4 regions of the Alteromonas sp. KC3 genome follow, and region 1 is predicted to be linked to each of the others. Evidence: predicted binding sites of a transcription regulator. Region 1 holds the regulator's gene; each other region holds the start of a gene.
What was found. The regulator sigma-54, encoded in region 1, starts transcription at its own class of promoters, with help from an activator protein. The targets are predictions, from matches to a motif close to GTTGGCACGNNNNTNGNNT.
Positions count from the first base shown of each region.

Region 1 (7,517 bases):
GTCAACGCAGTAATACCCTAAGTCTTCAAGAGCGCGCAGTGCAATTGATTTTCCTGAGCCCGAACGACCACTGATAATAATCAGCTTCACTTATATTCTCCCTTTACACTGATAAGCGCTTAATGCAGTAATGTTGTATAGCAGCGAGTTACGCTAACGCATTTATAATGTCATCGCTTGTGGTAGCACGCCTTATTGCCTTAATAGTGTCTTTATTACTCAGTTTGCCAGCGACTGTGGCTAGTGTTTGTAGATGACCTTCGGTTTGTTCTTCAGGTACTAATAGTGCAAAGAAAATATCGACAGGTTTTTCATCTAGCGCATCAAAATCAATAGCTGGTGTGCTGGTAACAACAATGGCAATAACTCTATCAAGGCCAGCTAAGCGACCATGGGGAAGGGCAATGCCGTTTCCGATACCTGTGCTACCCATTCGTTCTCTCGCCAACAAACTATTCAGTACTGTCGACTGGTCGATATGCGCGTTGTTCTTCGCAGCAATATCGGCAATGATCTCTAAAATACGCTTTTTACTATTACATTGAACCGCACATTCAGTGCGGTCCAGACTTACGATGGCTTGTATATCCATACTTAATTAACTACTAGTGCTTTTTAAGTTTTTCCTTATGCTTGATTACCTGCCGGTCGAGTTTATCAACCATGCTGTCAATCGCCGCATACATGTCGGTATTTTCTGAGGATGCGAATACTTCAGCGCCACTTAAGTGAACTGTCGCTTCTGCTTTTTGGTTTAATTTTTCAACGTTCAGGATGACATGCACATTAGAAATGTGATCAAAGTGACGTTCAAGTTTGCTGAACTTCGTATCGACATAATTACGCAAAGAGTCGGTGATTTCGACATGATGACCAGTAAGGTTGATTTGCATATTTCGTCTTCCTTATATTATTAAGCCCGTTAAATAAGGCTCTTGCGTTGGTTCGACGGCGGGATCGATAACGATTCCCGGTACTTTGCTATTGTCCGCCGGGCAACTTTAATGCCTTGCTCGGCCAACAATGAAGCAATCTTGCTATCACTTAGTGGTTTACTGGGTTTTTCAGCTGCCACCAGTTTTTTGATCAATGCACGAATGGCGGTTGATGAACATTCACCACCTGACTCCGTTGCAACATGGCTAGAGAAGAAATACTTCAACTCGAAGATGCCACGAGGGGTATGCATGTATTTTTGTGTTGTCACACGTGAAATAGTCGATTCGTGCATATCTACCATTTCTGCGACATCATTTAATACCATTGGTTTCATCATTTCTGGGCCATGTTCAAAAAAGCCCATTTGTTGCTGCACAATACAATTTGCTACCTTCATCAGTGTGTCGTTACGCGACTCTAGGCTTTTGATAAACCACTTGGCTTCTTGCATGTGTGAGCGGATAAATTGTGAATCGCTACTGTTCTTTGCACGGCGACTCATTGCGGCATATTGTTGATTGACGCTAAGTTTTGGCAGGCTATCAGGGTTCAGCTCAACCACCCAACGGCCATTCTTTTTGGTAACCGATACATCTGGAATAACGTACTCAGGTTCTTTAGTAACTAAAGCACTACCTGGGCGAGGATTCAAGGTTTGCAGCAAACGCATAGCCTCGCGAAGCTGATCTTCTTTCAATCGGCTCTTGCGCATTAAGGTGCGGTAATCTTTGCTGCTCAGCAAATCAGAATAGTCTTCTATTAACTGCTTTGCCTCGGCAAGCCATGGTGTATCATCTGCGAATTGGCGAAGCTGTACCATCAAGCACTCTTGTGGGGTGCGCGAACCAGAACCAATGGGATCGAACATTTGAATGCGCTTTAATACACATTCTACTTCGTCCATTTCAATGAGTTCCTCTTCATCTTCGCCAGAGGCTTCTTGCGCGTTAACCGCCTCTAAAATCTCTTCAAGAGTAACGGTTAGATACCCTGACTCATCGATAGAATCAATGATAGCCATTGCAATGGCACGGTCGGTGTCAGAAAAAGGGGTGAGGCGCATCTGCCACAATAGATGTTCTTGTATGTCCTCAGTCGTTTCACCTTGGAAAATTTGTTCGTCGTCACTGGCAGGTCCTGGTGCCGGCGCAGACGATGCTGAATAATACTCATCCCATGTGCTATCGATTGGCAATTCGTCTGGAAGATCATTTTTTTCTAGTGCATCGCCAGCTTCCAAAGTATCACTTGATGCAGTGGCAGAAGCTTCTACCCCACTGTCATCATTATCGATGTTATTTTTTTCAAGCTGAGGCTCGTCGTGGCCTTCTTCAACTTCTAATAGCGGGTTTGAATCCAACGCTTCTTGAATTTCTTGTTGAAGATCGAGCGTAGAAAGCTGCAACAGTTTAATGGCCTGCTGCAACTGAGGTGTCATGGTGAGTTGTTGGCTAAATTTTAGCTGTAAAGATGGTTTCATCTACGTCTTATTTAAATGCTCTAAATTGAATATACCTGAGCGAGATTGAAAAATGACAATCCGGTTACACTAACTATAGCCTGAATTGTTCGCCTAGGTATACATCCCTTACTTTTTGATTACTTAAAACCTGTTCCGCAGTTCCTTGCGCAATAAGCTCGCCATGACTCACAATGTACGCTTTTTCACAAACATCCAATGTTTCTCGTACGTTGTGGTCAGTGATAAGGATACCGATACCCCTATCTCGAAGATGTTGAATAATCTTCTTTATATCATTTACTGATATTGGATCAACACCAGCAAAAGGTTCATCCAATAAAATAAATTGTGGTTTAGCTGCAAGGGCGCGCGCAATTTCCACTCGGCGGCGTTCTCCCCCTGACAAACTCATCCCCGTACTATTACGTATATGGTTAATATTAAATTCATCAAGTAGCGCATCGGCTTCTTCTTCTTGCTGTTGTGAATTCAAATCTTTACGGGTTTGTAAAATTGCCATGATATTTTCATGCACAGTGAGCTTTCTAAATATAGATGCTTCCTGCGGGAGATAGCCAATTCCGCGGCGTGCACGCTCATGCATGGGCTGATGTGTTAACTCGTTGTCGTCAATTTCAATGGCGCCCTTATCAAGGGGAACAAGCCCAACAATCATATAAAATGTTGTGGTCTTACCAGCACCATTTGGGCCTAACAGCCCTACAATTTGACCTGTCGATACACTGAGGCTGACATCTCGGACAACCTGGCGTGATTTATACGCCTTAGCAAGGTTTCTTGCGCTCAAAGTAGCCATTGCTATTGGTTGCCCTCGTTATCTTGTTCGTTGTCCTTAGCATTCGTCTTGCGAATCGCTTCAGGAGTGAAAACAGTTGTCACTCTCCCTTCACCGTTGTCGTCATCGCCACCGGTTGCAAGCAGTTGCTCGGTAATCATATCAAAGGTAATACTGTCACCTTTTACCATACTGGTGTCTTGTTTTAGTTCAGCCTTCCCTGTAAGCGATATCACCCGATTAATCACTTCGTAGCGAATTTCATTCGCCTTAGCGGATACTGGCGTTCCATCTTCAAGCTCTTGTGTATAGCTCGCAGGGTTACCGCGTGCGACAAACACTTCTCTGCCTTCGCCCGCTGTCGCGATAACTTCAACTTCGTCGGCATTAATCACAAGCGAGCCTTGAGTAATTAGAACATCATCTTTGAACAACGATGTTTTATTTTTTCCATCAACAAATTGTGACTTAGCGTCGACTTTTATTGGCTTAGAAAAGTCATCTTCACTAGCGAAAACGGAACCACTAGCCAACGCTAAAATTAAGCTAGTTGCTAGGGGAATAAGTGGTTTGTACATGATCGATAAGCTCATATTCTTGGGTGCGTAAGTTTGCATTAAACCCATTGCTTTGAATGACATATTGCGACCCCAGTATCTCTACTGGTTGATCAGATGTCATCTGCTTGTTGTCTAAATTAATCTGAATGTATTGTGTCGTAATGGTTTTGACAAAGTCATCTGTAGTTTGGTTCTCTATCTGTACGTTATTTTCAAGCTGAATCAGCTCGTTGTTGTACAATGTACCTTCCACAGCGGTAACGACCCACGGTGACGTAGCGTTATCAGTATAAAGTGTGTAGCGTGGCGCACGGAACAATACAAAGCCAAGTTGATCGTAGTGCTCCATCGATTCAGCAAACACCTTATGGTTGAGCTGTCCGTCTTGATTATAAAGAGTCGTAGTAAGATTTTTTGCCTTATACGCGGGTTTTAATGCATCAAGTTCGCCGCTATTTCTTACTTCTGGCGGCTCTTCCATCCACGTGGGTAAATACATTAGTAGCGCCAATATAAATAGCGCAGAAATGCTCAGTCCCAGCCGATTGAAGCCAAATTGGCTCATACACTCGCTCCAAAAATACCTTGTTCAACCCCTTTGGCTTGCAGGATTGTGTCAGAAATCTCGCGCACAGCTCCAAATCCACCTGGGAGCGTAGTTTTCCAGTTGGCTTGTTTAGCGACAAAAGGGTGGGCATCTGAAACTGCAATTTTTACACTTGCATGGGCAAACATACCTGTGTCAGGCATGTCGTCGCCAACAGTGGCAACATTATCGGGGCGCAATGACAATTCAGTCATTAGGGCTTGTAGTGCGGCAGACTTATTTTCTTCGCCTTGAATGATATGCGCTACGTTAAGCGCCTTCATGCGGTTTTCCACAATGGTAGAGCGACGCCCCGTAATTACTGCTACGTTAACGCCATGACTCACTAAGGCCTTTACGCCGTAGCCATCTCGGGTGTGAAATGCTTTGAGCTCTTCACCATCATTGCCCAGATAAATGCGCCCATCAGAAAAAACACCATCTACATCACATACCAGCAGTTTAATATCTGCAAGACGCTTAAAGAGCGTGTCATCTAATTCGGTATATAACGTTGTCGTCATTTACAGCACCCCCGCTTTTAATAGCATATGCATGTTGAAGGCGCCGATGGGTTTGCGATCGTTGTCAACCACCATCAATGCACTAATTTTATGGCTTTCCATTAGGTTTAATGCTTCAACCGCTAGCTCTTCTTGAGTGGTTGTTTTCCCGCCTCGTGTCATAACGTCAATAACTTGGGCGCTATGTAAATCAACCCGCGCATCTAAAATACGACGCAAGTCTCCGTCTGTAAATACGCCAAGCAAAATTCCGGCACTATCAATAATGCCTGTCATTCCTAATCCTTTTTTAGAAATTTCAAGGAGTGCTTCGGCAACGGTTGCATCTGACTTTGTTAGCGGAATATCACTACCCGAGAGCATTATGTCGCCTACTTTAAGCAGTAGCTTACGGCCCAAGCTTCCACCTGGGTGTGACAATGCAAAGTCGTCAGATGTGAACCCTTTCTTATCTAACAATGCAACTGCGAGTGCATCCCCCATAACTAATGTTGCTGTTGTACTTGAGGTTGGCGCTAAGCCTAGTGAGCAAGCCTCTTGCTCGACGCTAATATCAAGCACGATATCAGCGTATTGGCCTAGCGAGCTTTGTGCACTGTTTGTCATGGCGACAACTCGTATTCCTAAGCGTTTCACAACGGGCAGCAAGTTAACAATTTCGCTCGTCTCTCCCGAATTGGAGATTGCGAGCAATACATCGCCCTTACTCAACATGCCTAGATCACCATGGTTTGCTTCGCCAGGGTGCATGAAAAAAGAGGGGGTACCTGTGCTGGCAAGTGTTGCAGCAATCTTATTGCCAATATGACCGGATTTTCCCATTCCCGAAACAACGACTTTACCCGTACAGGAAAACAGAATGTCACACGCTTTCTCAAAATCTTCATTTAAGCGACTGGCAAGATTTTCGATAGCGCTAGCTTCAATATCGATAACGCGTTTTGCAGAGGCAATGTAGGTGTTTTGTAATTCGTTATTCATGATTATCCAAACAGCCAGAATTGATAGCCGATAAAACAGGCAAGCAATAAAAATCCGTTAGGCCTAGAAATAGTGCGTTTGCCAATCAGATCGAAACTAAACAGGAATAGTAGCAAGGTCAAGCCAAGCATGACGTACATGTCGCGATTATAAACATCAGGGTCGAGTAGCCCTGGTGCTATTAGACCTGGCATACCCAACACGGCGAGTAGGTTGAAAATATTTGAGCCGATAATGTTACCCAATGCTAAATCATCCTCACCTTTAAGCACGCCGGCAATGCTGGCTGCAAGTTCGGGTAAGCTTGTTCCAAGTGCGATAATTGTTAATCCAATAACCAAATCAGAAATACCAAGATAACGCGCGATTTCTACAGCGGAATTTACTAAGAAATGGGCACTTAAAGGCAAAATAACAAGACCAACACCAATCCAAATAAGCGCAGACGTGTTCGACACATCTTTAGGGATTTCATCGGCAGTTTCGGCAACGAGAGGGTCTTCTTTATCAACTTGAAGCGAGAGCCACGCCATCATCGCTAATACGAAAATAAAAAGACCTAGCAAAATAATGCCTTCGTAGGACTTTAATTCACCATCAAACATAAAGCCTATTGCGATAAGTGAGATGATGAGTAACGCCGGGAGTTCACGTTTAAGCGTTGTTGAGGAAACGATAAGAGGTTTAACTAACGCGGTGATACCCAACACTAATGCGACGTTGGTGATGTTAGACCCTAATGCGTTACCTACCGCAGTGTTCATGTTTCCGTTTGCTGAGGCAATCGCTGATACGACGATTTCAGGGGCTGATGATCCCATCGCCACAATAGTGAGACCTATCATCATCGGCGATATTCCGATGTTTTTCGCCAGTGCAGATGCACCGTATACAAAGCGATCGGCACTCCAACTTAAAATCACTAGTCCTACGATGAAAATTACGATGTTTAAAAGCACAACAACCTGTAATAAAAAGTATTTCGCTAGATTGTCGCAAAAACAGTGCCATTTGCATATGGGAAGTGCATTTTATTTTATTGTAGCGATAAAGTTTCTGTTTTGGGTGTTACCACACTCTATAAACATGTTGCATTGCCTTTAACACACGACAAGCGACCAGATTTTAGCGAAATTTACTGTAAAATCAGGCGTTACGATGAGCTCGTTCAGTTTCAGTTAATAAAAAATACTCTACCATTTTAGTGCCCCGATAAGTGTTATAGGGCTTTTCGAATAAGACAACTAACACAGCGATTGGGCTGACAGGCTTAATCATTCGTATTCATCGAACATAACTTGTAACTTTTTGACTTTGGCGACGCCCTTGAAAAAGCGTAGAATGTCACTAGATTACACTGCCCGGTAAACTTTACTGTGAAAGTAATCGAAGGCATAGAACTTGAATGTTCTCGATGTTAAATAAATTTTTATAAAGCCCGCCGATGTAAATACTGGCGGCTTCATTAGGTCAAGGGTCGACATTAAACACGCTATGGATCATTTAGTTGAAATAGACAACCTTACCTTTAAGCGTGCCGATCGTATTATTTACGATGGCATTTCGCTTAAAGTGCCCAAGGGAAAAATTACTGCGGTAATGGGCCCCAGTGGTATTGGTAAAACCACACTGCTGCGCCTTATTGGCGGGCAGTTAACACCTGATGAAG
Region 1 covers NZ_AP024235.1:799,850-807,366, forward strand. Annotated here, with positions in the region: gene rapZ (RNase adapter RapZ) at 1-90, opposite strand, end outside; gene ptsN (PTS IIA-like nitrogen regulatory protein PtsN) at 149-592, opposite strand; gene hpf (ribosome hibernation promoting factor) at 606-893, opposite strand; gene JN178_RS03570 (RNA polymerase factor sigma-54) at 923-2,419, opposite strand; gene lptB (LPS export ABC transporter ATP-binding protein) at 2,493-3,218, opposite strand; gene lptA (lipopolysaccharide transport periplasmic protein LptA) at 3,221-3,775, opposite strand; gene lptC (LPS export ABC transporter periplasmic protein LptC) at 3,744-4,322, opposite strand; gene kdsC (3-deoxy-manno-octulosonate-8-phosphatase KdsC) at 4,319-4,867, opposite strand; gene JN178_RS03595 (KpsF/GutQ family sugar-phosphate isomerase) at 4,868-5,848, opposite strand; gene JN178_RS03600 (calcium/sodium antiporter) at 5,851-6,807, opposite strand; gene mlaF (phospholipid ABC transporter ATP-binding protein MlaF) at 7,343-7,517, shown strand, end outside.

Region 2 (7,517 bases), 1.0 Mb from region 1:
ACTCGACGTATTCCGTTACCGGATGGCGAACATACTTACACTATAGAAGTAAGCCAATTTGGGCCTGTACGTGTGGTAAACCAAAAGCGATACGCGCTCAATTGGGTAGCGCACCAGCCGTTTGCGGTAAACTTGGGTATTATCAATCTGGGGGCAGCTAAAAACCTCACTGAGGCCATGTCGGTGGGTAAAACCATTGCCATTCCTACACAAAACCTCGTTATTGTTGACGAACTCGGCAATGCGGGCTGGATGCCTGGTGGCGCTGTAATGGATCGTGAGAGCGCAAGTTATGTCGCCATTTCAGAACAATCACTAAAAGCTGATAGCCCCAAAAGAGCGACGAATTTGCCGTCGGTCGTGAACCCTGAACACGGTAGAATATGGACGGCAAATGCGCGCGTGATTTCTACACATGATTTACCACGACTAGGCGATGGTGGCTATGCGCTTGGTGCTCGTGGTAGACAAATTCGCGATCGCTTATTTGAAAAAGATAGTTTCACTGAAAATGATTTCTACGCGATTCAACTGGATAATCATGCCCAATTCCTCATGCCATGGCATAACCTTTTATCAGGGTTGTTGCAGGTACAAGATGTTGAATTTAAGCCAGACCTTGCTTATTTGAATACCTGGAACGCATGTGCTTGTGAAGATTCTGTGGGTTATACATTAGTTAAACACTTTCGTAGTGAAGTTATTCAAACGCTTTTCGGACGTATTTTGCAGTCAATAGACCGAAAAGGGGTTAATAGCAGAACGCTACTTCGAGGTATTGAACCGGCTACGTGGCAACTCATCCATGAACAACCCAGCAGTTGGCTACCAAAAGGCACGGACAGCTTCGATGAACTTTTGGTCGACGCCTATCGAAGGGCTAAACACAAACTTCTTGATACCTATTCCCCCGTCGAAGCAGATATGGAAACGCTAAACTGGGGTAACGTAAATAAGCTGCGTGTTTCTCACCCTTTTGCATCTCAAATTCCGTACATTGGACAATACCTGAATATGCAAACCGTTGAGGGCTTCGGTGATACTTATATGCCTGCTGTGCAATCGCCAAATTTTGGCGCATCGCAACGATTGTTTGTAAGCCCCGGCCATCTAGAAGATGCCATTTTAACCTTGCCTGGGGGCCAATCAGGGCATCCGCTTTCACCTTATTACACGTCGGGTTTCAGTGATTATGCAACACACACTGCTACCCCACTGTTGCCAAGTGATATTGAACACACTCGCTTATTTTACAAAAAAGAAAATGAATGACGCCCGCTATAACGCTATTGCAGAAAAAAGGTGTTAAACACCACGTACTCAAGTATGAACATGACACCAACGCTTCCTCTTATGGGCTAGAAGCGGTTGAGAAACTTGAACTGGATGCAAGCACCGTATTTAAAACCTTAGTGGTAAGCACTGACAAAGGGTCGCTTGCCGTTGCAATAGTGCCAGTAAATCGAAAGTTAAGTGAGAAGAAGATGGCAAAAGCCTTGGGGGCCAAAAAAGTCACAATGGCAAAAAGTGAAGACGTCATAACCTCAACAGGGTATGTGCTCGGTGGGGTAAGTCCACTAGGACAAAAGAAAATACTTACTACTGTTATACACGACAGTGCCGAAGCACTGTCAGCCATTTATGTTAGTGCAGGAAAAAGAGGATTGGAACTTTCTCTTTCTCCCACCACACTGGCTATGCTAACGCAGGCAACCTTTGCTGATATTACCGCTTAGCGCGTGCCGAGCTTTGACGCTACTGCATAACGATTTTAGCCTTTCGGCACATCAACAATAGCGCGAATGAGAATAGCGCTAACGCACTAGGCTCTGGCACTGATTGTATTCCCACTCTTGATATAAACGCCCCTGAACTGGGTAGTATAGTAGTTAACACTGTGTGATTATCACTTTCAAAGTTACTGCCATAGAAGCGTATTGACGTTAAAGCATCTGCGCCTGTTTCTGCGAAAAGGTTCACAAAAGCAAAAGGCTCCCACGATGCGTGATAATCATCTCTTGAATCAGGATTTCCCCAAAATGGATTGCCAAAGTGCTCTGGTGTGAGCGCAGGAGAATTCAAAATATCAGAAGTGGTAAATTCTAATGTTTCAGACACTGTGTTTACTGTAAGTTTGTTACCTGCATCGCCAGCACTCCACCAGAACCCGAAATAGCCGACTGGGTTGTTAAATGTGAGCTCTATCGCTCCGCCAGCAGGAATAAACAAATAGTTTCCGTTTCCATCCGCCCCACCCCATTTATTCGCGCCATTTATACGAACGCCGCCTTGTAGCGCTCGGTATACGCCAAAATCAGTGATGATATTATTTGATATTCTTCCCCTTGACTGCCTATCAAAAGTCTCAACGTTCGACGCGCCAGCAGGGCCTACTGCAATATCAGGGTCAGACAGCGTGAAAATGAGCCCTGCAAAAAGAGGGGATGAGAAAAGGCATAAACTTAAGGCAAACAAAGCAACTACGGTTTTCATCTTTAGCTCCAAGGCTGTTAAACACAGAATGTTTACCTTAGATAGCTATAGCCATGCCAAAACCTCAACGCATTGTTTACATTGAATTTATTCCGAAAACAGTACTATTTCGGGCTACTCCCCATATTGTTTTTTGCTTTTTGCGAAGCACTTTGCGACAAAAATGGAATATCTAAAACTGAGTTAATTAGAGCAATATGGCTTAGGCTATTGTTCTAACTTTTCAGCTTGTTCACGCCATTGCTGCTTGGCTTTATTTAGCGAGACGTCGTCTACCGTGTTTGAGCCTGAAAGCGTTTTAGCCATCTGCTCGATAATGGCATCACGCTTTTCGATTAAGGCATCGGTTCTTGGAAATAAGTCTTTTGCTTCTGGGTATTGTTGTTTAAGGCTTTCAACTTCCTCGAGGGAGTAATAGCGGGCTTCAAAAGCTTCGTTGTATAACTGTCGCTTTGCATTAAAGACTACATAGTCTTTTGCCGTTTCTGATTTGAGATAGTCCAAATCTTGCTGAGAAAGATTAGCGGCCTCACCTACATTTACCGCCTGCTCTAGCCACTGTTCAATGGCTTGAGTATTTTTCTCTTTTACCGCAGTTTTCACACCGGCTTGCAAATCGCTCGCATGCAAGATTTCCATTACGGTAATTAAAGGCACTTCTGCCGCTTGTTGATCCCGCTTATCGGCATCTGAAGACAAATAGGCAAACCACGAAAGCGCCGCAACTACTACAGCAACAACAATAACAAGCGCTTTTTTCACACTTACCTCCATAAATACTGCATAAGGAAACCAGCGCGAATGCGCTGCTTTATAAGAAGCAATACAAAAAGAGCGAGAAAGCTCGCTCTTTTATATATTGTAACGACCTAGTGATTACTGGTCGATAGGTGCTGAGTTTTCAACTCGGCTTTTCAGTTTTTGACCCGGGCGGAACGTTACCACTCGGCGTGCTTTGATAGGAATGTCTTCGCCCGTTTTTGGATTACGGCCAGGACGTTCGTTTTTATCACGCAGGTCAAAATTACCAAAACCTGACAGTTTTACTTGCTCACCAGATTCTAGAGCGCTTTTAATTTCTTCAAAGAAAAGCTCTACCAGATCTTTTGCATCGCGTTTATTGATGCCTAATTTCTCGAATAGGTGTTCAGCCATCTCGGCTTTGGTCAATGCCATAGTTTACTCTCTTAACGCGGCCCCAAACTCAGATTCCAGACCTTTAACCACAGTATCCACCGCTTGCTGAATCTCAGCTTCTTCTAAGGTTTTATCCGGATCTTGTAAATGAAGAGACAAAGCAAGGCTCTTGTAACCAGGTTCAATTCCCTTGCCTTTGTACTCATCGAACAAGTTTAGAGCAACTAGTTGATTTACGCCAATTTTTTCTATGTAAGAAAGTACATTTCCTACACGCACTTCATCTTTAACCGTAATAGCAATATCACGGCGGTTTGATGGGAAGCGCGATACCGGTACGGCAGACGGTAGTTTGCGGTCTGTAATGGCATCTACCACTAACTCGAACACAAATACGCGGCCGTTAACACCAAGCAATTTTGTAAACTGCGGGTGTATAGCACCAATATAGCCAACTTCTTCATCATTAAGCAAAATTTTTGCAGTCATACCAGGATGCAACGCACTATGCTCGCCCGTGACGAACTGGAACTCGCCCGCTCTTCCGGTTAATGCAAGCAACGCCTCGACATCAGCCTTGGCATCGAAGAAATCAACTGGGCTATCGCCCAAATCCCAATGTTCTTCGTTACGACGCCCTGCTACTACACCACCAATTACTTGCTGTTGCAATACACCATTTGGCGCATCTTGTTGAGGAATAAAGCGTAATCCTGTTTCAAACAAACGAATTCGCTGTTGTTGACGCTTCTGATTGTACGCAGTTGCACCTAGTAAACCGGGCCACAAACTGACGCGCATTATTGACATATCTGAGGATATTGGGTGTGGTAAAACCATGCCCTTCACATCTGGGAATAATGCGTTTTGAATTTTCGGGTCAACAAACGAATAAGTAATCGCTTCATTATAACCACGGCTAAGTAGCAACGACTTCATTGTATTTAACGGCAACTTAGCTTCTTGTGAAGGCAGCATTGCTAACGTGGCTTTTGGTGCCACGTTTGGAATGTTGTTATAACCGTATACGCGCGCAATCTCTTCAATCAAATCTTCTTCAATTGAAATATCGAAACGATAGCTAGGTGCAACCGCTTCCCAGCCAGCTTCAGTTTGCGTTACGTCTAAACCAAGGCGGTTGAGCATTTCCGTTACTTTTGCATCGTCAATGCTAATACCAAGCACACGAGCCAAACGTTCGCGACGAAGCGTTACTGTTGCTTGCTTAGGCAATTTGTCTTCAGACACGGCTTCAACAACAGGGCCTGCTTCACCACCGCAAATTTCAATTACCAGTGCAGTAGCGCGCTCCATGGCTTTTCGTTGAAGCTGAGGGTCTACACCACGCTCATAGCGGTGCGAGGCATCGGTATGCAAGCCGTATTGGCGTGCTCGACCCATAATGGCATCACGCGCAAAGAATGCACTTTCTAACAAAATATCTTGTGTTTCAGCCGTTACACCTGAATGTAAACCACCGAAAATACCTGCCATCGCTAGCGCTTTGTTATCATCAGCAATTACCAAAGTATTGCTTTGCAACTTAGCCTCGGTCTCATCTAATAATGTCAGCGTTTCGCCTTCATTCGCCATACGCACATTGATGTTGCCTTCAATGCTAGCAAGGTTGAACGCGTGCATTGGCTGACCAAGTTCTAGTAGTACGAAGTTAGTCACGTCAACGATAGGGTCGATGCTGCGAATTCCGCAACGACGTAACTTTTCAACTAGCCACAATGGCGATGCAGCTTTAACGTTAACGCCTTTAACTACACGGCCCAAATAACGTGGGCAGGCATCATCTGCGCTTAGCGTAATTGACAGTTTATCGTCAATCGTTGCGTCTACTGCAACGACTTCAGGCTCGCATACGTCAAGGTTGTTAAGTACGCCAACTTCACGGGCAATACCACGAATACCTAAACAGTCTGCGCGGTTTGGTGTTAGGTCTACTTCAATGGCGTTATCGTCTAGAGCAAGGTAGTCGCGAATGTCTGTACCAATAGGTGCATCCGCTGGAAGCTCAATAATACCGTCGTGGTCTTCGCTAATACCCAGCTCAGAGAAACTACATAGCATGCCGAATGACGGCTCGCCGCGAAGCTTTGCTTTCTTAATTTTAAAATCGCCTGGCAATACGGCACCAACAACAGCAACTGCTACTTTTATGCCCTGACGACAGTTAGGCGCACCACAAACGATATCAAGTAGCTCATCGCCACCAACGTTAATTTTAGTTACGCGAAGTTTATCGGCATTCGGGTGCTGACCACATTCAACAACTTCACCAACCAGCACGCCTTTAAAATCACCTGCTACTGGCTCTACACCGTCTACTTCAAGGCCAGCCATGCTCAACTGTTCAGACAGCTCATGTGCCGACAGCGATGGGGTAACCCACTCTCTTAACCATTTTTCACTGAATTTCATGTTTACTCTCTGCCTTAGTTGAACTGCTTAAGGAAACGAAGGTCGTTTTCAAAGAACGCGCGCAAGTCGTTAACACCGTAACGAAGCATGGTTAAACGTTCTACGCCCATACCGAAGGCAAAGCCCGTATACTCTTCTGGGTCGATACCCACTGCTTTAAGTACATTTGGGTGAACCATGCCGCAGCCCAATACTTCTAGCCACTGACCGTTTTTACCCATAACGTCTACTTCAGCTGAAGGTTCAGTAAACGGGAAGTAAGACGGACGGAAGCGAATTTCTAGCGACTCTTCAAAGAAGTGATGAAGAAAATCGTGAAGAATGCCTTTAAGGTCAGTAAAGCTCACGTTTTTGTCAACCATCAAGCCTTCCACTTGGTGGAACATCGGCGTGTGAGTTTGGTCGTAATCATTACGATATACACGGCCAGGCGAGATTATACGCAGTGGCGGCTTTTCTGCTTCCATTGTGCGAATTTGCACGCCAGAAGTCTGTGTGCGTAGCATCATGTCAGGATTAAAATAGAAGGTGTCGTGGTCTGCACGTGCTGGGTGATTCGCAGGTATATTCAGCGCATCAAAGTTGTGAAAACCGTCTTCAATTTCAGGACCCGTTTTAACCGAAAAGCCAAGTTCGCCAAAGAAAGATTCAATGCGCGCAATAGTGCGGCTAACCGGATGCAAATTACCCGGCTTTTCTGTGCGACCAGGAAGCGTTACATCAACGGCTTCTTCAGCAAGCTTCTTGTTAAGTTCAGCCGTGCGCAGTAACTCGCCTTTTGCTGAAATAGCTTGCTGAATAACCTGCTTAGCTTGGTTAATTTTTTGGCCCGCGGCAGGACGTTCTTCGTTTGATAACTTTCCAAGCCCTTTAAGTAAGTCGGTAAGCTTACCTTTCTTACCCATGAATTCGACCCTAACTTGGTCAAGTGTGGCTGCATCTTCTGCAGCGTCAATCTGGCTCTGTGCCTGATTGATAATAGCGTCAAGCTCCATGTTTTCCTCAATATACATGATGACTGCATGGCCAAAGCATTGTGAGATTAATTCTGTGCGCTAAGGCTTGCCTGAAATAAAGGCAGTAGTTTACACGACAGCAAGACGTTACCGCTACCCTATATGGCTGATAATGGCAGATTTTTGGTTGATAAAAGAGAATGTGAGTTTAGGTTGCACAATTTTTTTAGCAAACGCGACCAACATTGGGGCGATTTCTTTTATATGTAACAGAAAGCACTGAAACTAATAACTCAAATGCCTCAGCGCTGGGAGTACTTCGGCTGAACTAATCTCATTAAGGCATGCATTCTGCTTAGAAAACAAACAACCCATATAGTCGGACAATAAACTTGACCTTTAGAAACGATATAAACGGACTAAGAGCGATTGCAGTTTTATCAGTGGTAATTTTTCACTTTTTTGAAAGTGCATTGCCAGGTGGTTTCGTGGGAGTTGATG
Region 2 covers NZ_AP024235.1:1,802,939-1,810,455, reverse strand. Annotated here, with positions in the region: gene JN178_RS08125 (penicillin acylase family protein) at 1-1,272, shown strand, start outside; gene ybaK (Cys-tRNA(Pro) deacylase) at 1,269-1,736, shown strand; gene JN178_RS08115 (Npun_F0296 family exosortase-dependent surface protein) at 1,756-2,493, opposite strand; gene JN178_RS08110 (hypothetical protein) at 2,701-3,255, opposite strand; gene ihfA (integration host factor subunit alpha) at 3,370-3,669, opposite strand; gene pheT (phenylalanine--tRNA ligase subunit beta) at 3,673-6,060, opposite strand; gene pheS (phenylalanine--tRNA ligase subunit alpha) at 6,075-7,055, opposite strand; gene JN178_RS08090 (acyltransferase family protein) at 7,409-7,517, shown strand, end outside.
Region 2: a site for sigma-54 is predicted at 2,536-2,554, ahead of JN178_RS08115 (Npun_F0296 family exosortase-dependent surface protein). Genes of this name have one in related genera too.

Region 3 (7,517 bases), 1.6 Mb from region 1:
CTCAATAAAAGATTTGATGGGCTTGCCGACGCCGACAAAGCCTAAAAATTCGTCGTTATCGCTGTATATTTTCACATCAAAAAAGAGATGGACATTACCCACTTGGCCTAGGTCAGCGAGGATACGTTCTTTGGTGTCTAGCGCTTCAAAATACCAGTAAACTTCACCCTCAATCAGATCGAAACTGCGTCCATCTGACATGAGCTGTCTACGTTGTTTTTCTAACGCGACAAAAAAAATTAAGCCTAGCCTTTCTTCCATTCTCGCTAATTGCGCAAGGAGAAACGATTCATCAACGTCGTTCTTGAGAATTTGTTCAAACGTGATTGTTTCCGCGAATGTCTCTGCAATATGAAGGGGTTTTAGCAACTCGCGATTAACGAGTGAGTAGACGGGGCTGACGGCTTGTTGTTGAATGCGACTTTGTTCTGAGACAATATTGTTAATGGCGACATAACCTGTAACCGCGAACACGGATAACAGAGTAATGAGTATTAATATAAGCAAACTTTGATAATGCTTGCCCACTAACGCCTTGAACATTAATACCTCTTTACAGCCCGATCGGTCATTGGATGCGAATAGTACCAGATATTATTGCGTATTTGTTTAACTATTGCAGGTATCAATTCGGCTATATTAGGTCCTTACAAATTTTAAGCTGACCGTTTGAGTCTCTAGGGCTAATTTGTAACAAACATTTAAATTTGTGGAAATACAGCGTCTTACTACTGTCAGAAAAAGTGAGAATCAGCTATTCTTTAGTCGAAAGGTAGTAGTGGTTGTGTTAGCGAAATACAATAAGATGCATCGAGAGGCGCTATAGTGCAGAAAACGCTAAGTCAAAGCTTGTTCCAAACCCTGTTTTTGGGAATTGTAATAGCATCATTGTTAATTATTGGCGCGGTTTGGAAATCTGCTAATTCGTTAGTCGTCGAGAGCATTGACAAAGATATTGCATTAGCAGAAAAAGTGTTTGATAAAGTTGTAGATGACCGCCAAGAAGTCATACGCAGCGTTTCAAATGTTTTATCTCGCTCATTTGATTTTAGAAGGGCAGTGGGCACAGAAGATCTTCCTTCCATAACTGCGGCATTTACCAGCTACGCTCAACGACTTAACACTAATATAATAGCGCTAGTCGGTCTCGACCATACCGTTGTCGTGTCTCACTCATCCTTATTTGAAGAAGGGCAACAACTCGACAGTACACTTCAGTTAGCGGCAAAAGGCGTAGATAGCGGTTTTTTCGTTGTCGATGGCAAGCTAGTGCAGTTGAACCTTTATCGTGTAGAAATTCCCACACTACGCTACTACATGATTATCGGTATCGAATTCGACCAAACGTTGTTAGATGAATTAAAAACACTTGTTGATGCTGAAATCATAATCTCTGAAAAGCAGTCAAAACAGGTGTTGACCACAACGCTTGATGAACCTGTTGCTAATTCTATCTTAGCGCTCGAAGATGACCCCTCGTGGTTAGAAGTGACATTTGGCAGTGAACACCACTATTTCGCTCGCAAAGTGAATATCTCATCTGAGACTAGCTTGCCCGTTAATATAACCTTAGCGTTGGACACCTCTGACTCGTTTAATGCGTTTACGAGTATTCAAATAACAATTCTTGCCTTTACAGTAATCGCAATTTTTATTGCATTAGCGCTTTCCATGCTGCTGTCACGTAATGTAAGCCAACCCGTTTCTAATTTGGTTGCGGCGGTGAATAAAGTGGCGTCGGGTAATTACGGTGCCACCCTTGAAAAACCCTCGAAACTTAAAGAAATTTCTGAACTCGCCAATGCCGTTGATAGCATGCAAGCCAGCATTAAAAGTCGTGAAAAGCACATTCGTTATCAGGCACAGCACGACGTACTTACCGGATTGTACAATCGCAATTTCGTAGAAGATTATTTTGAAAATCAAATGGCCGAGAAAAAATCTGTTCAGGTTATTGCTATCACGGTGCTAGGTTTTCGAACGATCAATGATTTGTACGGCTATTCAAATGGGGATAATACGCTTAAAACATTGGCTATTAGGTTGCAGCGTTGGCCAGGTACCTCAGCGCGTTTGGCAGGCGGCGAGATCTTATATATCACTGAACAGCACCTAACCGAAGACCAGCTCAATACATTAAGACATATTTTAGAACAGCCGGTTGAAAGTAACCTTATTGCAATTCCAGTCAAGGTAGCGATGGCTATTATCAATTGTCCTCAAGATGCCTCTACCTCTGAAGAATTGTTCAGAAAGATGAACATTGTTACTGACGAAGCGATTCATTCGGGGAATTGGTGTGTTAATTATCGCGCTGAGCTTGAGGACAAATACTCAAGAAGGCTTTCGATAACGACGGAACTTAAACGCGCGCTTTCAAGCCAACAAGATGAACTTTCGATGGTGTATCAGCCTAAAGTTGACCTAGCTAGCATGAGAGTTTCCAGTATGGAAGCGCTGATAAGGTGGAACAACAGTGTACTAGGATTTGTTCCGCCAGATGAGTTTATTACTATTGCAGAGCAAGCCGGTCTTATTGAACAGGTTACGACATGGGTAATGCAACAAACTATCACCGACTTGGCGTACTTTAGGAGTAAAGGATATCACTTTACTGTTGCAATGAATCTTTCGACTCAAGATATTCAAAACAAAGTTTTGCTGAATAAATTGGTTCAGAAGCTCAATGATGAAGGCTTGTCTCCTGAAGCCCTTGAGCTTGAAATAACAGAAAGTGACTTAGTTGCAGATGCGTCGTTGGCTATTGAAAACTTGTCTGAGCTCACTGCACGAGGGTTTCATTTTGCAATCGACGATTTTGGAACAGGGTATTCCTCACTTGCCTACCTTAAGAACTTACCTGTTAAAACCATTAAAATTGATAAGAGCTTTATATTATCGCTGGCAAGTGACGAAAACGATCAACAGATCGTCCATACTGTACTGCGCTTAGCCAGTGCGTTTCATCTAAAGGTAGTGGCAGAAGGTGTAGAAGACAAAGCCTCACTAGAAATTTTGAAAGAGTGGGGATGTGATGTGGTTCAAGGTTACTTTATTAGTCGCCCGCTAAATAAAAATGATTTGGAAGCGTGGTTGCAACACACGCCGTTTGGCGCTTAGTCTCTTTTATTGATACCCGAATGTATTACATTTACGAATAAAAAGTAGTAAGTTCATGGTTGTATGTTCGTTTTCAGTTGTCTTTGTCGACATAAGTGGCACTTAATGTGCAGTAAAAACAGCGTAATAAATAAAGACGTGAATTGTGCCAGTAGATGCATTACATAATCACTAAAGTGTGACAATTTTGCTCACTAGATAGTGAAAATAATTCAACAACAAGGAATTTACTATGGATATTATTCGTATTTTATTGTCGATTTTGCTTCCGCCGCTCGGTGTATTTTTGCAGGTAGGAATTGGTGCTCACTTTTGGATAAATATTCTTTTAACGATCTTAGGGTATTTTCCTGGTGTAATTCATGCGGTATACATCATCGCTAAAAAATAGGTGAACATTACAGGCGTTGTTTTTCTTTACTGCAAAAACGCAGTGTCGAAGTCGACGCCTTTCACGATTTTGATTATAAAAAAATGCCAGTGTTTAGCTGGCATTTTTGTATTCAATTCGCGCAGTGCCACTTTTTTGGGGCTAGGGTTAATTGACGTTCCGTGTATTGTTTGCCGACTCACCATTAAGCGGCAGTGGTTGCTGATTCCACCGCTAGTTTCATTTCTTCACGGTATTCATCGGCAAGCTTTGATTTCTGGCGGTCATTAAGTACTTTACCCGCTACTTGAAAGAATTCCTGTTCTTCATCAGCAAGGTGATGCTCTACTTTATCTTGCAGGTTTTTTAGGTGACGCAACCAACCTGGTGAACTCATGTCGGTTTCGTCCAGTTTTTCCAGTAGTTCATCAATTTCATGATGTTCCGCTATGCCATGTCGAGTTAAATCCACAGTGGCATCTTTCTCAAGTAACTGTGAATAGAAATGACGTTCTTCCGCTACTGCGTGACTTTCTAGCTGTACTTTCAATTCTTCATAGTACTCTCGTCTAGCAGCAGTGTTTCCACTGGTTTCAGCAAGGATCTTCAATAGTAGACGTTGTTTTTCATGATCTTGACGTAGTGCTTCAAAAATTTGCATATTATTTTCCTCAGGTAGTTTCGAACGCTTTTACTAATGCGAGAACTATTCCAATCGGGAAAACAATGCTTACTCTATGTTTTTATGGGCTTTTTTTGTCTATGCCATGCGAGGGTGTTAGAGGTAAATATAAAGCGAAGAAAAAATTACATAACTCTTGGAAAAATAGTGCTCACCCTTGTGGTGCAAGGTGCTAAACACCTTGCGCCACTATTGCGTCAGCGAGCTTTCTAAAAGCGGCGACATTAGCGCCTTTCATGTAGTTGATGTAAGTTTCGCCGTCGTGCTTACCTTCGGTAACACAAAGGTTGTGAATATGGTTCATAATGGTTTGTAACTGCTCATCTAAGGTGTCTGCGTTACGTTGACTAAACATTGCATTTTGCGACATCTCAAGACCAGAGAGCGCGACTCCACCTGCATTAGATGCCTTTCCTGGAACGTAAGTCACTTTGGCATCAAAAAATACTTTTTGTGCTTTGTCAGTACAGGGCATATTTGCACCTTCTAAAATCATTGTGCAGCCTTTCTCTATGAGCTTGCGAGCATCGCTCTCGTCTAACTCATTTTGCGTAGCGCAGGGCAGAGCAATATCGCACTTGATATGCCATGGGGTTGCATCGGGTTGCCATTTACCCATCCCTTCATCTGCCATATCAAGTAAAATGTTATCGCGCTGGTTATGATTTTCGATGGCCCAAGTTATGTCGGCTTCGCTTAGACCTTGCTCGTTATACAAAAGGCCACGACTATTAGAAAGCGTCACTACTTTAGCGCCTTTTTCACTGGCCTTAAGTGCAGCGTGAAGCGCGACATTACCAGCGCCAGAAATAATTACGGTCTTACCTTCAACAAAGCTATCCTGAGCGCGGCAAACAGCCTCTAAAAAATAGATGAGACCAAAGCCCGTGGCTTCAGTTCTTACGTAGCTACCACCGAATTCTAGTCCTTTACCCGTTAGTACACCTTCAAACCTGTTATTAAGTCGTCGGTATTCACCATAGAGATAACCTATTTCTCTTGCACCTACGTTAATGTCTCCTGCTGGCACATCAGTATTTGCTCCAATATGGCGTTGGAGCTCTCGCATGAAAGCTTGGCAAAAAAGCATGATATCTCTATCACTTCTTCCTTTGGGGTTAAAATCCGCACCTCCTTTACCTCCTCCCATGGGGAGGCCAGTAAGGGCATTTTTAAAGCACTGTTCAAAGGCAAGAAATTTTAGTACTGATAAGTTCACAGTTGGGTGAAACCTCAAGCCGCCTTTGTAGGGCCCCATTGCTGAGTTGTGTTGAACCCGCCAACCTTGGTTTACCTCGATATCACCATCACTGTTCATCCATGAAATTGTGAAGTAGATAATGCGCTCAGGCATACAAAGCCGCCGTATTACGTCCAAAGATTTGTATGCTTCGTTAGCATTGTAGATAGGCACTATATCTTGAAGCACTTCATGTACGGCCTGAAGATACTCTTTTTCATTTTCAAAGCGCTTATGCAAAAATTGATATATTTCATCAAAGTTACTAAGTTGTGGCATTCGCTTAACGCTCCTTTTTTTCGAAATTGGTCAGTACCGTCAAACTGCGAGGACGGGATGTGATCACAAGTTTGTCACTTTCATAAATCTCACCGTCGACGGCGTAGGGGGTAACACTGTCGAAGTGCAGTGTTATTTCGCTACCTTGCTTATGCTGAATTGAGTCACTTTGCTTTTTTGCCTGTGCGGGGCTAAGCACAAGCTCTGCAAGCGAAAGAAACTGTCTATCTGAATTCGTTTGCGGTGTTAGCCATGTTAAATCGAGCTTTCCGTCAGTGATATCGGGGGGCTCAGAACCCTGGGCAAGTGCTGTTGTCATCGGCGCGGCATTGGCAATAACTAAACTTGGGGTTTCTAATGTTGTTTGCTGTTCATCGTCTATAGTCATAGAGAAAGCCATATTTTCGTTGTTGGATATGGCATTCCAAAGGCCTTTTAGGTAGGCAAACTGACCGCCCATATTCTTTTGTTCACGGTCTGCTGCAGAAATCATTTTTTCCTCAAAGCCTACAGCTGCAACCAGTAACATGACGTGGTCGTTACATGTTGCTGTATCGATAGCCATGGTATCGCCCGCTATAATGACATCACACGCGGTACTGATAGGCATTACCTTGCTCAAGTAACCATGCAGCACTTGGCTTAGCGCATTTGCGGTGCCGAAGGGAATTATACCCATCACCACATCACTATTTATCAATGCACTTGCAACTTCAGTTAGCGTGCCGTCACCGCCACACGCTACAACAATTTTTGCCCCTTTATTACGCGCTTCTTCGGCAAGTGTTTTACCATTGATATCTGGCGTGGTTTCTTTCACTGTAACGCTAAACTTTTCATTAAGCCTTGAAAGTACTTCGTCTCTATATTCATCCCACTTTCCACCGCCTGCAACAGGGTTCACAATGAGGGTTAATTTTTGTTGCAAAGACAGTAGACCACCTTCTTTTACTTTCTCAAGTGCCGCCAATTGGCGCTTGTTGAGTCTAGCGGTTTGGCGAATATCATTAATTTGAGAAAGTGCTTCATTTACTGAAAGGCTAGGTTTTTTCGCGAGTAAAAATGCGGCCACGACTAACACAGAACGCCCACGCCCTAACGCACAATGCACTACAACATTCTTGTTTTCGTCTATTTGCTGTTGTAGCCAGTTTATTGCCATTACAAGTTGCTCTGGCGTGGGACTGGTGTGATCAAGCACAGGAATATTCAGATAGCGGAAGTCTTCTTGGTAAGCGGTCCAATCTAGACCGTCAAATTCGGCCGTGACATCTAAAATGGCATCGATATTATTGTCGTTTAATATTTCTACGTGCTTCGATGACATGCGACATGCCAGAAAAAGCTGAGGCTCAATTTGTTGAAGAGGAGGGACTTTATCAGTTCTTCTTGCATACTCGTTATATAACCAAGAGCCCAACAAAAAAGGAATAAAAATCCACCGAATGTAAAAAGGAATTGACCCATCTTCACGTTTGCGAAATAAGCTTGGATAGTTCAGCAGATAAGCACTGCTTACAGCAATTAAAGAAAATGCGGTCCATGCAAAAAGCACCGCTAATAGCACATTAGGTGCCCACACCGTAAGCAGTAGAGCAATAATAGCGCCAAGCACGTAGTATTTAACCATTTTCACGTAAAACATATCCTTTGCTACTTTCTATATGCTTCTATACGTGTTGTCCTTCATTTCGATTACTTTCATACCCGTCGCACCGCATCAGTGGGAATGTTTCTTAAAATGAACTTACTTAAAATTGGAGACGTACTCCAATTGTATAAACGCGTGCAACATGTTGATTTAAGAATATGTGTATCTGCACGTA
Region 3 covers NZ_AP024235.1:2,440,215-2,447,731, reverse strand. Annotated here, with positions in the region: gene JN178_RS10975 (sensor domain-containing diguanylate cyclase) at 1-543, opposite strand, end outside; gene JN178_RS10970 (GGDEF domain-containing phosphodiesterase) at 826-3,120, shown strand; gene JN178_RS10965 (YqaE/Pmp3 family membrane protein) at 3,353-3,511, shown strand; gene JN178_RS10960 (hemerythrin domain-containing protein) at 3,696-4,151, opposite strand; gene gdhA (NADP-specific glutamate dehydrogenase) at 4,345-5,691, opposite strand; gene JN178_RS10950 (diacylglycerol kinase family protein) at 5,696-7,327, opposite strand.
Region 3: a site for sigma-54 is predicted at 4,188-4,206, ahead of JN178_RS10960 (hemerythrin domain-containing protein). Genes of this name have one in related genera too.

Region 4 (7,517 bases), 420 kb from region 1:
GTGCGTTTCAAGCAAACAACGGGATTGAGCTTACGCAATTACTTAGTAAAAACGAAGATGGAAAAAGCGAAGGCCTTATTAAGCAATACTGATACCCCTATATTAACGGTGGCACTGAGCGTGGGGTATGACGATGTTACGTCGTTTACGCGACGCTTCAAAGCCTACTTTGGCCAGCCGCCAGGTTATTATAAGCGCTCATAACTTCTCAATACCGTTTGTTTTTCGTTTACTATTTAGTCTACTATGGCACCTGTTTATTCAAGGAGAGATTGTATTGGTTGTTCGTTGGTTAGTGTTAAGTAGCTTGTTGTTAGTGAATCTGTCTATGGCTAACACTAACGCTGAAGAGTCCCTTGTTGTTCTTTCAGGCAACACACCGGTTTTTAGCGAGTTCCAAGAAGACGGTACGGTTGAAGGGTATTCTGTCGACTACGCGCGCGCTATTCTCACTGCCGCAGGCATTGATGCTGAAGTAACGCCATTGCCCTTCGCTCGTTTGATTGAGCGAATGAAACTAGGAGAGCCTGTCGTCGCAACGGGGATAGGGCGTACTGCCGAGCGAGAAAATAAGTTCTACTGGCTGGCCCCTCTTACGGCAAATGTTATCGGTATTTACGGCGCAAAACCTGTCAATTTAACTGCGTTGGCCAGTCAAAATAAAACCCTTTCTGTTTCTGTGATGCGTGGTGATTATCGAGCCCAGCTGGGCCGCGAATATGCACAATTTGAGATGGTCGAATACGACACTTGGACACAAGCCATTGATGCAGTACTGACAGGGCATGTTGATGCTGTGTTTTTTTCTGAATTTGGCATGGATGTCATTTGTAAACAGAACGGCCTTGACTGCACAACACTATCAAGGCAGCACACCCATGATATTCAATACAGCTATATTGCAATGCCAAAGACAAAAGCGAATAAGGCAATGGCAGATAGACTGACCAAAACGGCGCGCGTTTTTGCTCAAACGCCAGCTTTTGATGAACTCGTTCAACGTTGGCTGCCAAAACTGACAACAATATCCGCCGACGCTAATGAAATTGAAGGTGTAATTGCGTTAGGTAGAATTGAAAAAGATGAAAGTAATGTTTCCCATCTCTGGGTTATAACGAACTTAGAACCTTTGTTTAGTGAGAGAGGGCAGCGCGGTAAATTAAAAGGTTACGCTATTGAATTGGTGCAGAATATATTGCAACAAGCCAACTTGCCGACTGAGATCTTAACGGCGCCTTGGCAGAGAATTTTCGTAGAAAGTTCGATGAAACCCGATGTTCTCGTCTTCTCTTTAGCGAGAACGCCTGAGCGCGAAGAAGCGTTTTATTGGATTACCCCTATCACAGAAAATGCCTATTCCATGTTTGTACGGGCTGACTATCAAGGAGATGCGACTTCTCTAGAAGACTTGCCTAAAGGCAGTCGCATTGCTGTGTTAAAGGGAGACTTTCGTCAAGAGCTTGTAAAAGCGGCCGGTCACATAGATGTGACAGAGAATTCCTGGGATAAGGTGGTAATGCAGCTCACCAATGGTGGCGCGGACTATCTGTTTTTATCTGACGGTGGTGCAAACATTATTTGCGATGGGCTCAATGGTGCCTGTGAAGGTTTCAAAAAGTTATTTACTTATCAAAAAGCAACAACGTATTTGGCGATGTCGAAAAAAGGTACCAATCAAGCGTTGGTTAACAAACTTAAGTTTGCCGCAGATAGCTTTAAACAATCAGACGAATACAGAGCCCTTTATTCAAAGTGGCTTGAAGCATATTCAAAGAAAACGTCACTCAATATGTTTGAACAAGACGGCGTCATTGTTCTGGGGCAATTGGAGTAAATGATTAACGCCCCTCATTGGGACGTTTTTTAATCCGAGCGTCAATAAACCTATTAGGATCACCCAAATTGGTGCATTGAAGCGTGCCGCCAGTTATACCGCTGAGTACAGCCAATGTTTTAGCCGCGCTGCTGGTACAATCTACCCGTTTTACAGGACGCGGCGGCATAGCCTGCTCGTCATTATCTTTTCTGGGATCAACAATCGTAGGGTGCGTTTTATTGTGCTGATATTCTCGGGCTGCATCGACAGCTTCTTGAGCAAGTTGATCATTATTGTAGGCATCAAAATATTGTGAAGCTGCCTCTTTGGCTGAAAAGTTGAACTGTCCTGCGCGTTGATTAGCATTTGACGATGATGTCTCAGGCAACGGTGTTGTAGGTGCAATAGTTTGTGGTTCTGTATCTGTCTTGGGTTTTGTTACAGGTTCTTGTTTTTCTTCAATAAGGTTTGATTGTGTGGGCTCTTTTACTACCTGAACTGGCACGTCTGTATCATCAACTTTTAACGGCTTTGGCATCGATGATGCTTCTTTTTCTTGTACCTTAGTGTCTAAAGGCGCTGCTGTTTTTCTTGGGATATACAGCACCGCATTTATCGGCTGAGCGCTTACCTCTTTACTGACCTGCTCGCGCCTTCTTTCAAGTGAGTATTGCGACAGCACGATGACTAAAGCAAACCCTAAAACATGCACACACGATGACACAAAAAGCGACTTCCACGTCGCTTTTTTAGCCGTGTTGCGGACTTCCATATCGCGCTCTGGCGCAAAAAAAGTATCAGTGATCGTCGTCATAGTACATAACTGACATCAGCGGCAAACAAATAGTTCCCTCCTACACTCGTCTTACTTATTAGTACGCTTATCCCACTTCTTTTACTTTGCGCATCATCGTTGGGCAAATACGCTTGTGTGCACAGATATGGTGCAATGTTTTTTCTTATAGAACGTGCAAATATGATTATCTATATGATTTATATGAATAATTATTTATGGCATGGCTCTTGGTTTAGCTTAGCAACAACAAGAAACACGCGAATAGCACAAATAACCAAAATAAACTGGGAGCATCTCATGAAACTAGTCACAGCTATCATCAAGCCGTTCAAGCTAGATGATGTTCGTGAAGCCATTTCAGAAATCGGTATCGACGGTTTAACCGTGACTGAAGTGAAAGGCTTTGGACGTCAAAAGGGACACACAGAACTTTACCGCGGAGCGGAATATCAGGTGGATTTTCTACCTAAAGTCAAACTGGAAATTGCAGTTCAGGACGACCAAGTAGAGCGCCTGGTTGAAGCCATCGTTGGCGCAGCCAAAACAGGCAAAATTGGTGACGGCAAGGTATTTGTTTACGACCTTGAACACGCCGTTCGTATTCGAACTGGTGAGTCGGATAGCGACGCGCTGTAAGCCACAACGAAGAATTTGCGGAGAACACAATAATGGAAATCACTTTTGAACTCGGGTATGCGCTAGATACCTTTTACTTTCTAATTTGCGGTGCGCTAGTCATGTGGATGGCTGCGGGCTTTGCGATGCTTGAAGCAGGTTTGGTTCGAGCGAAAAACACCACTGAAATTCTAACTAAAAACGTTGCACTATTTGCTATCGCTTGCACCATGTACATGGTATGTGGCTACGGCATTATGTACGGTGGCGGCGACTGGGGCCCTTTCCTAAGCGGTATTATGGCTGATGGCGCAACGGGTGTTGCTGAAGATCCAGCAACGTATGCACCTTCTGCTGACTTCTTCTTCCAAGTAGTATTTGTTGCAACAGCAATGTCTATTGTATCGGGCGCAGTTGCTGAGCGTATGAAGCTTTGGGCATTCTTAGCGTTCGCTGTTGTGATGACAGGTTTCATCTACCCAATGGAAGGCGCATGGACATGGGGCGGCGAAGCCGTATTTGGTATGTATACGCTTGGCGACCTAGGTTTCTCTGACTTTGCAGGTTCAGGTATTGTTCACATGGCAGGTGCTGCGGCAGCATTAGCTGGTGTGCTTGTACTTGGTGCACGTAAAGGCAAATACACTGCAGACGGCAAAGTGAATGCTATCCCAGGTGCTAACCTTCCGCTTGCTACTCTAGGTACATTCATTCTTTGGATGGGCTGGTTTGGTTTTAACGGCGGTTCTGTACTTGCTACAGCGACTGTTGAAAGTGCAAACTCAGTAGCCATTGTATTTATGAACACTAATGCCGCTGCTGCGGGTGGTTCAATTGCAGCGTTAATTGTAGCGCGTATCTTATTCGGTAAAGCTGACCTTACTATGGTACTTAACGGTGCGTTGGCGGGTCTTGTAGCGATTACTGCAGAACCTTCTACGCCGACGCCACTAGAGGCAACACTATTCGGTGGTCTTGGTGGTATCCTTGTAGTGCTAAGCATTGTTGGTCTTGATAAGCTTAAGATTGATGATCCAGTAGGTGCAATTTCTGTTCACGGTGTAGTAGGTCTGCTTGGTCTTATCCTTGTACCTTTCACTAATGACGGTTCAAGCATTACTGGTCAGCTTATTGGTGCAGCGACAATCTTTGTTTGGGTATTCGTAGTAAGTCTAGTGGTATGGCTAGTACTGAAAGCGGTTATGGGTATCCGTGTAAGCGAAGAAGAAGAATTCGACGGTGTAGATATGAGCGAGTGTGGTTTGGAAGCATACCCAGACTTTACAAGCAGCCGTTCGTAAGTAAGTCACGATTAGGCAACACGACAACAACAATAATAATGCCTATATTACTTCACTTAAGCCCCGCATCTGCGGGGCTTTTTTCATTTTAGCATTGGCATTAGCCGTATTGTGACAATAACGCTACACTAGGGTGGGTATGATGAAGAAAAAGTAGCGCTTTTCATTCATCGAGTTAGGTGTAGAAAAACAATAATAAGGGTGCCTTTTGCTATAAACGCTCACCTAGTGTTTACGTATAAGAAAAAGGTGCTGTTGCTGTTAAGGGAAAACTATGGCGTTAAAAGTACGTTTAGTGGCGGCATTGCTTGTATTTGTCAGTGTGTCTAATCATGCCTACGATCGAATTACTGGTAAACCCTTTGCCAGCCGCTCTGAAGTTATTGCACAAAACGGTATGGCCGCTACTAGTCAACCTTTAGCCACGCAGGTGGCGTTAGATATTTTAAAACAAGGCGGTAGTGCCGTTGACGCTGCCATAGCCGCAAACGCCATGCTAGGCCTTGTCGAACCAACCGGCTGCGGAGTGGGTGGAGACTTATTTGCCATCGTTTGGGATGCAAAAGAGCAAAAGCTAGTGGGCTTAAATGCTTCTGGGCGTTCTCCTAGGCAGCTGACAAAGAATGTTTTCGCAGAGCGTGGTCACAATACCATTCCCAAGTTTGGACCCTTACCCGTATCTGTTCCAGGCGCCGTTGATGGGTGGTTTGAGTTGCACGAGAAATTCGGCAAATTGCCAATGACCACGCTACTTACTCCTGCCATCAAATACGCACGAGAAGGCTTTCCTGTGTCTGAGCTGATTGCCTATTACTGGGAAATGAATAACGCGCGAATAGGCCATTACGATGGCTTTGCTGAGACCTTTCTAATAGATGGAAAGCTACCGAAAAAGGGCGACATATTCAAAAACCCTGGCCTTGCGGTAACCTACGAAAAAATTGCAACGGGCGGAAGAGACGCGTTTTATAAAGGCGATATCGCTCGCACTATTGATGCTTATATGAAAGCTCAGGGCGGCTTTTTGTCATACCAAGATTTAGCATCGCACACCTCTGAGTGGGTTGAGCCTGTATCAGCAAATTATCGTGGGTACGACGTTTGGGAGTTACCGCCCAATGGTCAGGGTATCGCTGCACTTCAAATTTTGAATGTACTCGAGCGCTACGATATTGAAGGCATGGGGTTTAACTCTGCTGACTATATCCACACCTTTGTAGAAGCGAAAAAGTTAGCGTTTGAAGACAGAGCAAAGTTTTACGCAGACCCTGCATTTAATGACATTCCCGTAGATTGGCTTATTTCAAAAGACTATGCCAAAGAAAGGCAAAAACTTATCGATAATGAGAAAGCAGCCATGCGTGTGGATGCAGGTATTTATGAAGGGGATACCATCTACCTAACCGTTGCCGACAAAGACGGTAATATGGTGTCACTTATTCAAAGTAACTATCGCGGTATGGGGTCTGGAATGACGCCGCCGGGGCTGGGTTTTATTCTTCAAAATCGCGGTGAAATGTTCACGCTGGAAGAGGGGCATTTTAACGAGTATCGCCCCGGTAAGAGGCCGTTCCATACCATTATTCCTGCTTTCGTTACCCGTAACGGCGAACCTGTGATGAGTTTTGGTGTGATGGGCGGTGGTACACAGCCGCAAATGCATGCACAAATCATTGTGAATATTCTCGACTTTGGCATGAATTTACAAGAAGCTGGCGATGCCCCGCGTATTTTACACAGCGGCTCAAGCAGCCCGACGGGAGCGCTAATGATGGATGGCGGATATGTAAGCCTAGAATCGGGGTTCAGTGAAACCGTCCAGCGAGAGTTAATGGAACGCGGGCATAAATTACAACGCGTAGTAGGCGCATTTGGCGGCTACCAAGCCATTGCGTGGGACAAGCAAAAAGGTGTTTATTTTGGGGCGTCTGAGAGTCGAAAAGATGGACAAGCAGCGGGCTATTAAGCACACTAGTTAAATAAAAGGCATTACACGCACACGCGGTAAAAGGTTGTACCGTTTAGTGGCTGGTGTTTGTCTTAAAATAGGGCGTGAGTGAGCAGTAATGTCCTATAGAAGCTGGGTATACACATTTTAATAAAAATAAGAGCGGCAATGACACAACCACAAAAAGGCATTTGCGCGGAACCTAACCTACACGCACAGTATTTAATGCTGAATGTTATTGATGATGACAGTGAAGCAGTAAGAGCCAAATTGTCTCGTGTGTTAGATATTTTTGAACACTTTGAAAACGAGCATTATGAAGCCATGGTGACAGGCGTGGTGGCCATTGGTACTAGTTATTGGACTGAAGTGTATCCTGGACTTATCCCCGTCGAGCTAACGCCGTTTCCCGATATGCAGTGCGAAGATAGAAGTGCGCCCACTATGCCCTGCGATATCTTTATTCAAATTCGCGCTGATAGATTAGACATTTGCCATGCCGTTGGTATTGAGGTAATGGACTTACTGCGTATTCACGTTGAGCTGGTTGAGCAAATTCGCGGCTTTCGCTACCTCGATGGAAGAGATCTAAATGGTTTTCTTTATGCTTCAGACAATCCGCGGGGAATGAAGCGAAGACAAATTGCGGTGATCGGCGAGGATGATCCCGACTTTGCGGGTGGCAGCTACGTACACGTGCAGCGCTATCGTCACGATTTGCGGCGTTGGGGAAGCTTATCAAGTCGCCAGCAAGAACAGGTGATGGGTACTACTCAAGAACATAATTTGGTGAGTAGCGAACAATCTGCTTCATCACATAACGTGCGAGCATGTAGCGCGACTCCTGATAGCGATGAGCCACGACTGATAAAACAAGGCATGCCGTATGGTGATATGGCATCACAAGGATTGTTTTTTGTAAGTTGCAGTGCAAGTGCCAGACCATTTAAAGATATGTTGCATAGCCAAATTTACGGTAATGGCGAAGGTGATTATGACCGTTGGTTAGACTTTACTAGCGCCGAGACAGGGGCGGCATTT
Region 4 covers NZ_AP024235.1:380,937-388,453, forward strand. Annotated here, with positions in the region: gene JN178_RS01665 (helix-turn-helix domain-containing protein) at 1-204, shown strand, start outside; gene JN178_RS01670 (substrate-binding periplasmic protein) at 278-1,834, shown strand; gene JN178_RS01675 (hypothetical protein) at 1,839-2,630, opposite strand; gene glnK (P-II family nitrogen regulator) at 2,910-3,248, shown strand; gene JN178_RS01685 (ammonium transporter) at 3,281-4,528, shown strand; gene ggt (gamma-glutamyltransferase) at 4,803-6,494, shown strand; gene JN178_RS01695 (Dyp-type peroxidase) at 6,645-7,517, shown strand, end outside.
Region 4: a site for sigma-54 is predicted at 2,827-2,845, ahead of glnK (P-II family nitrogen regulator). Genes of this name have one in related genera too.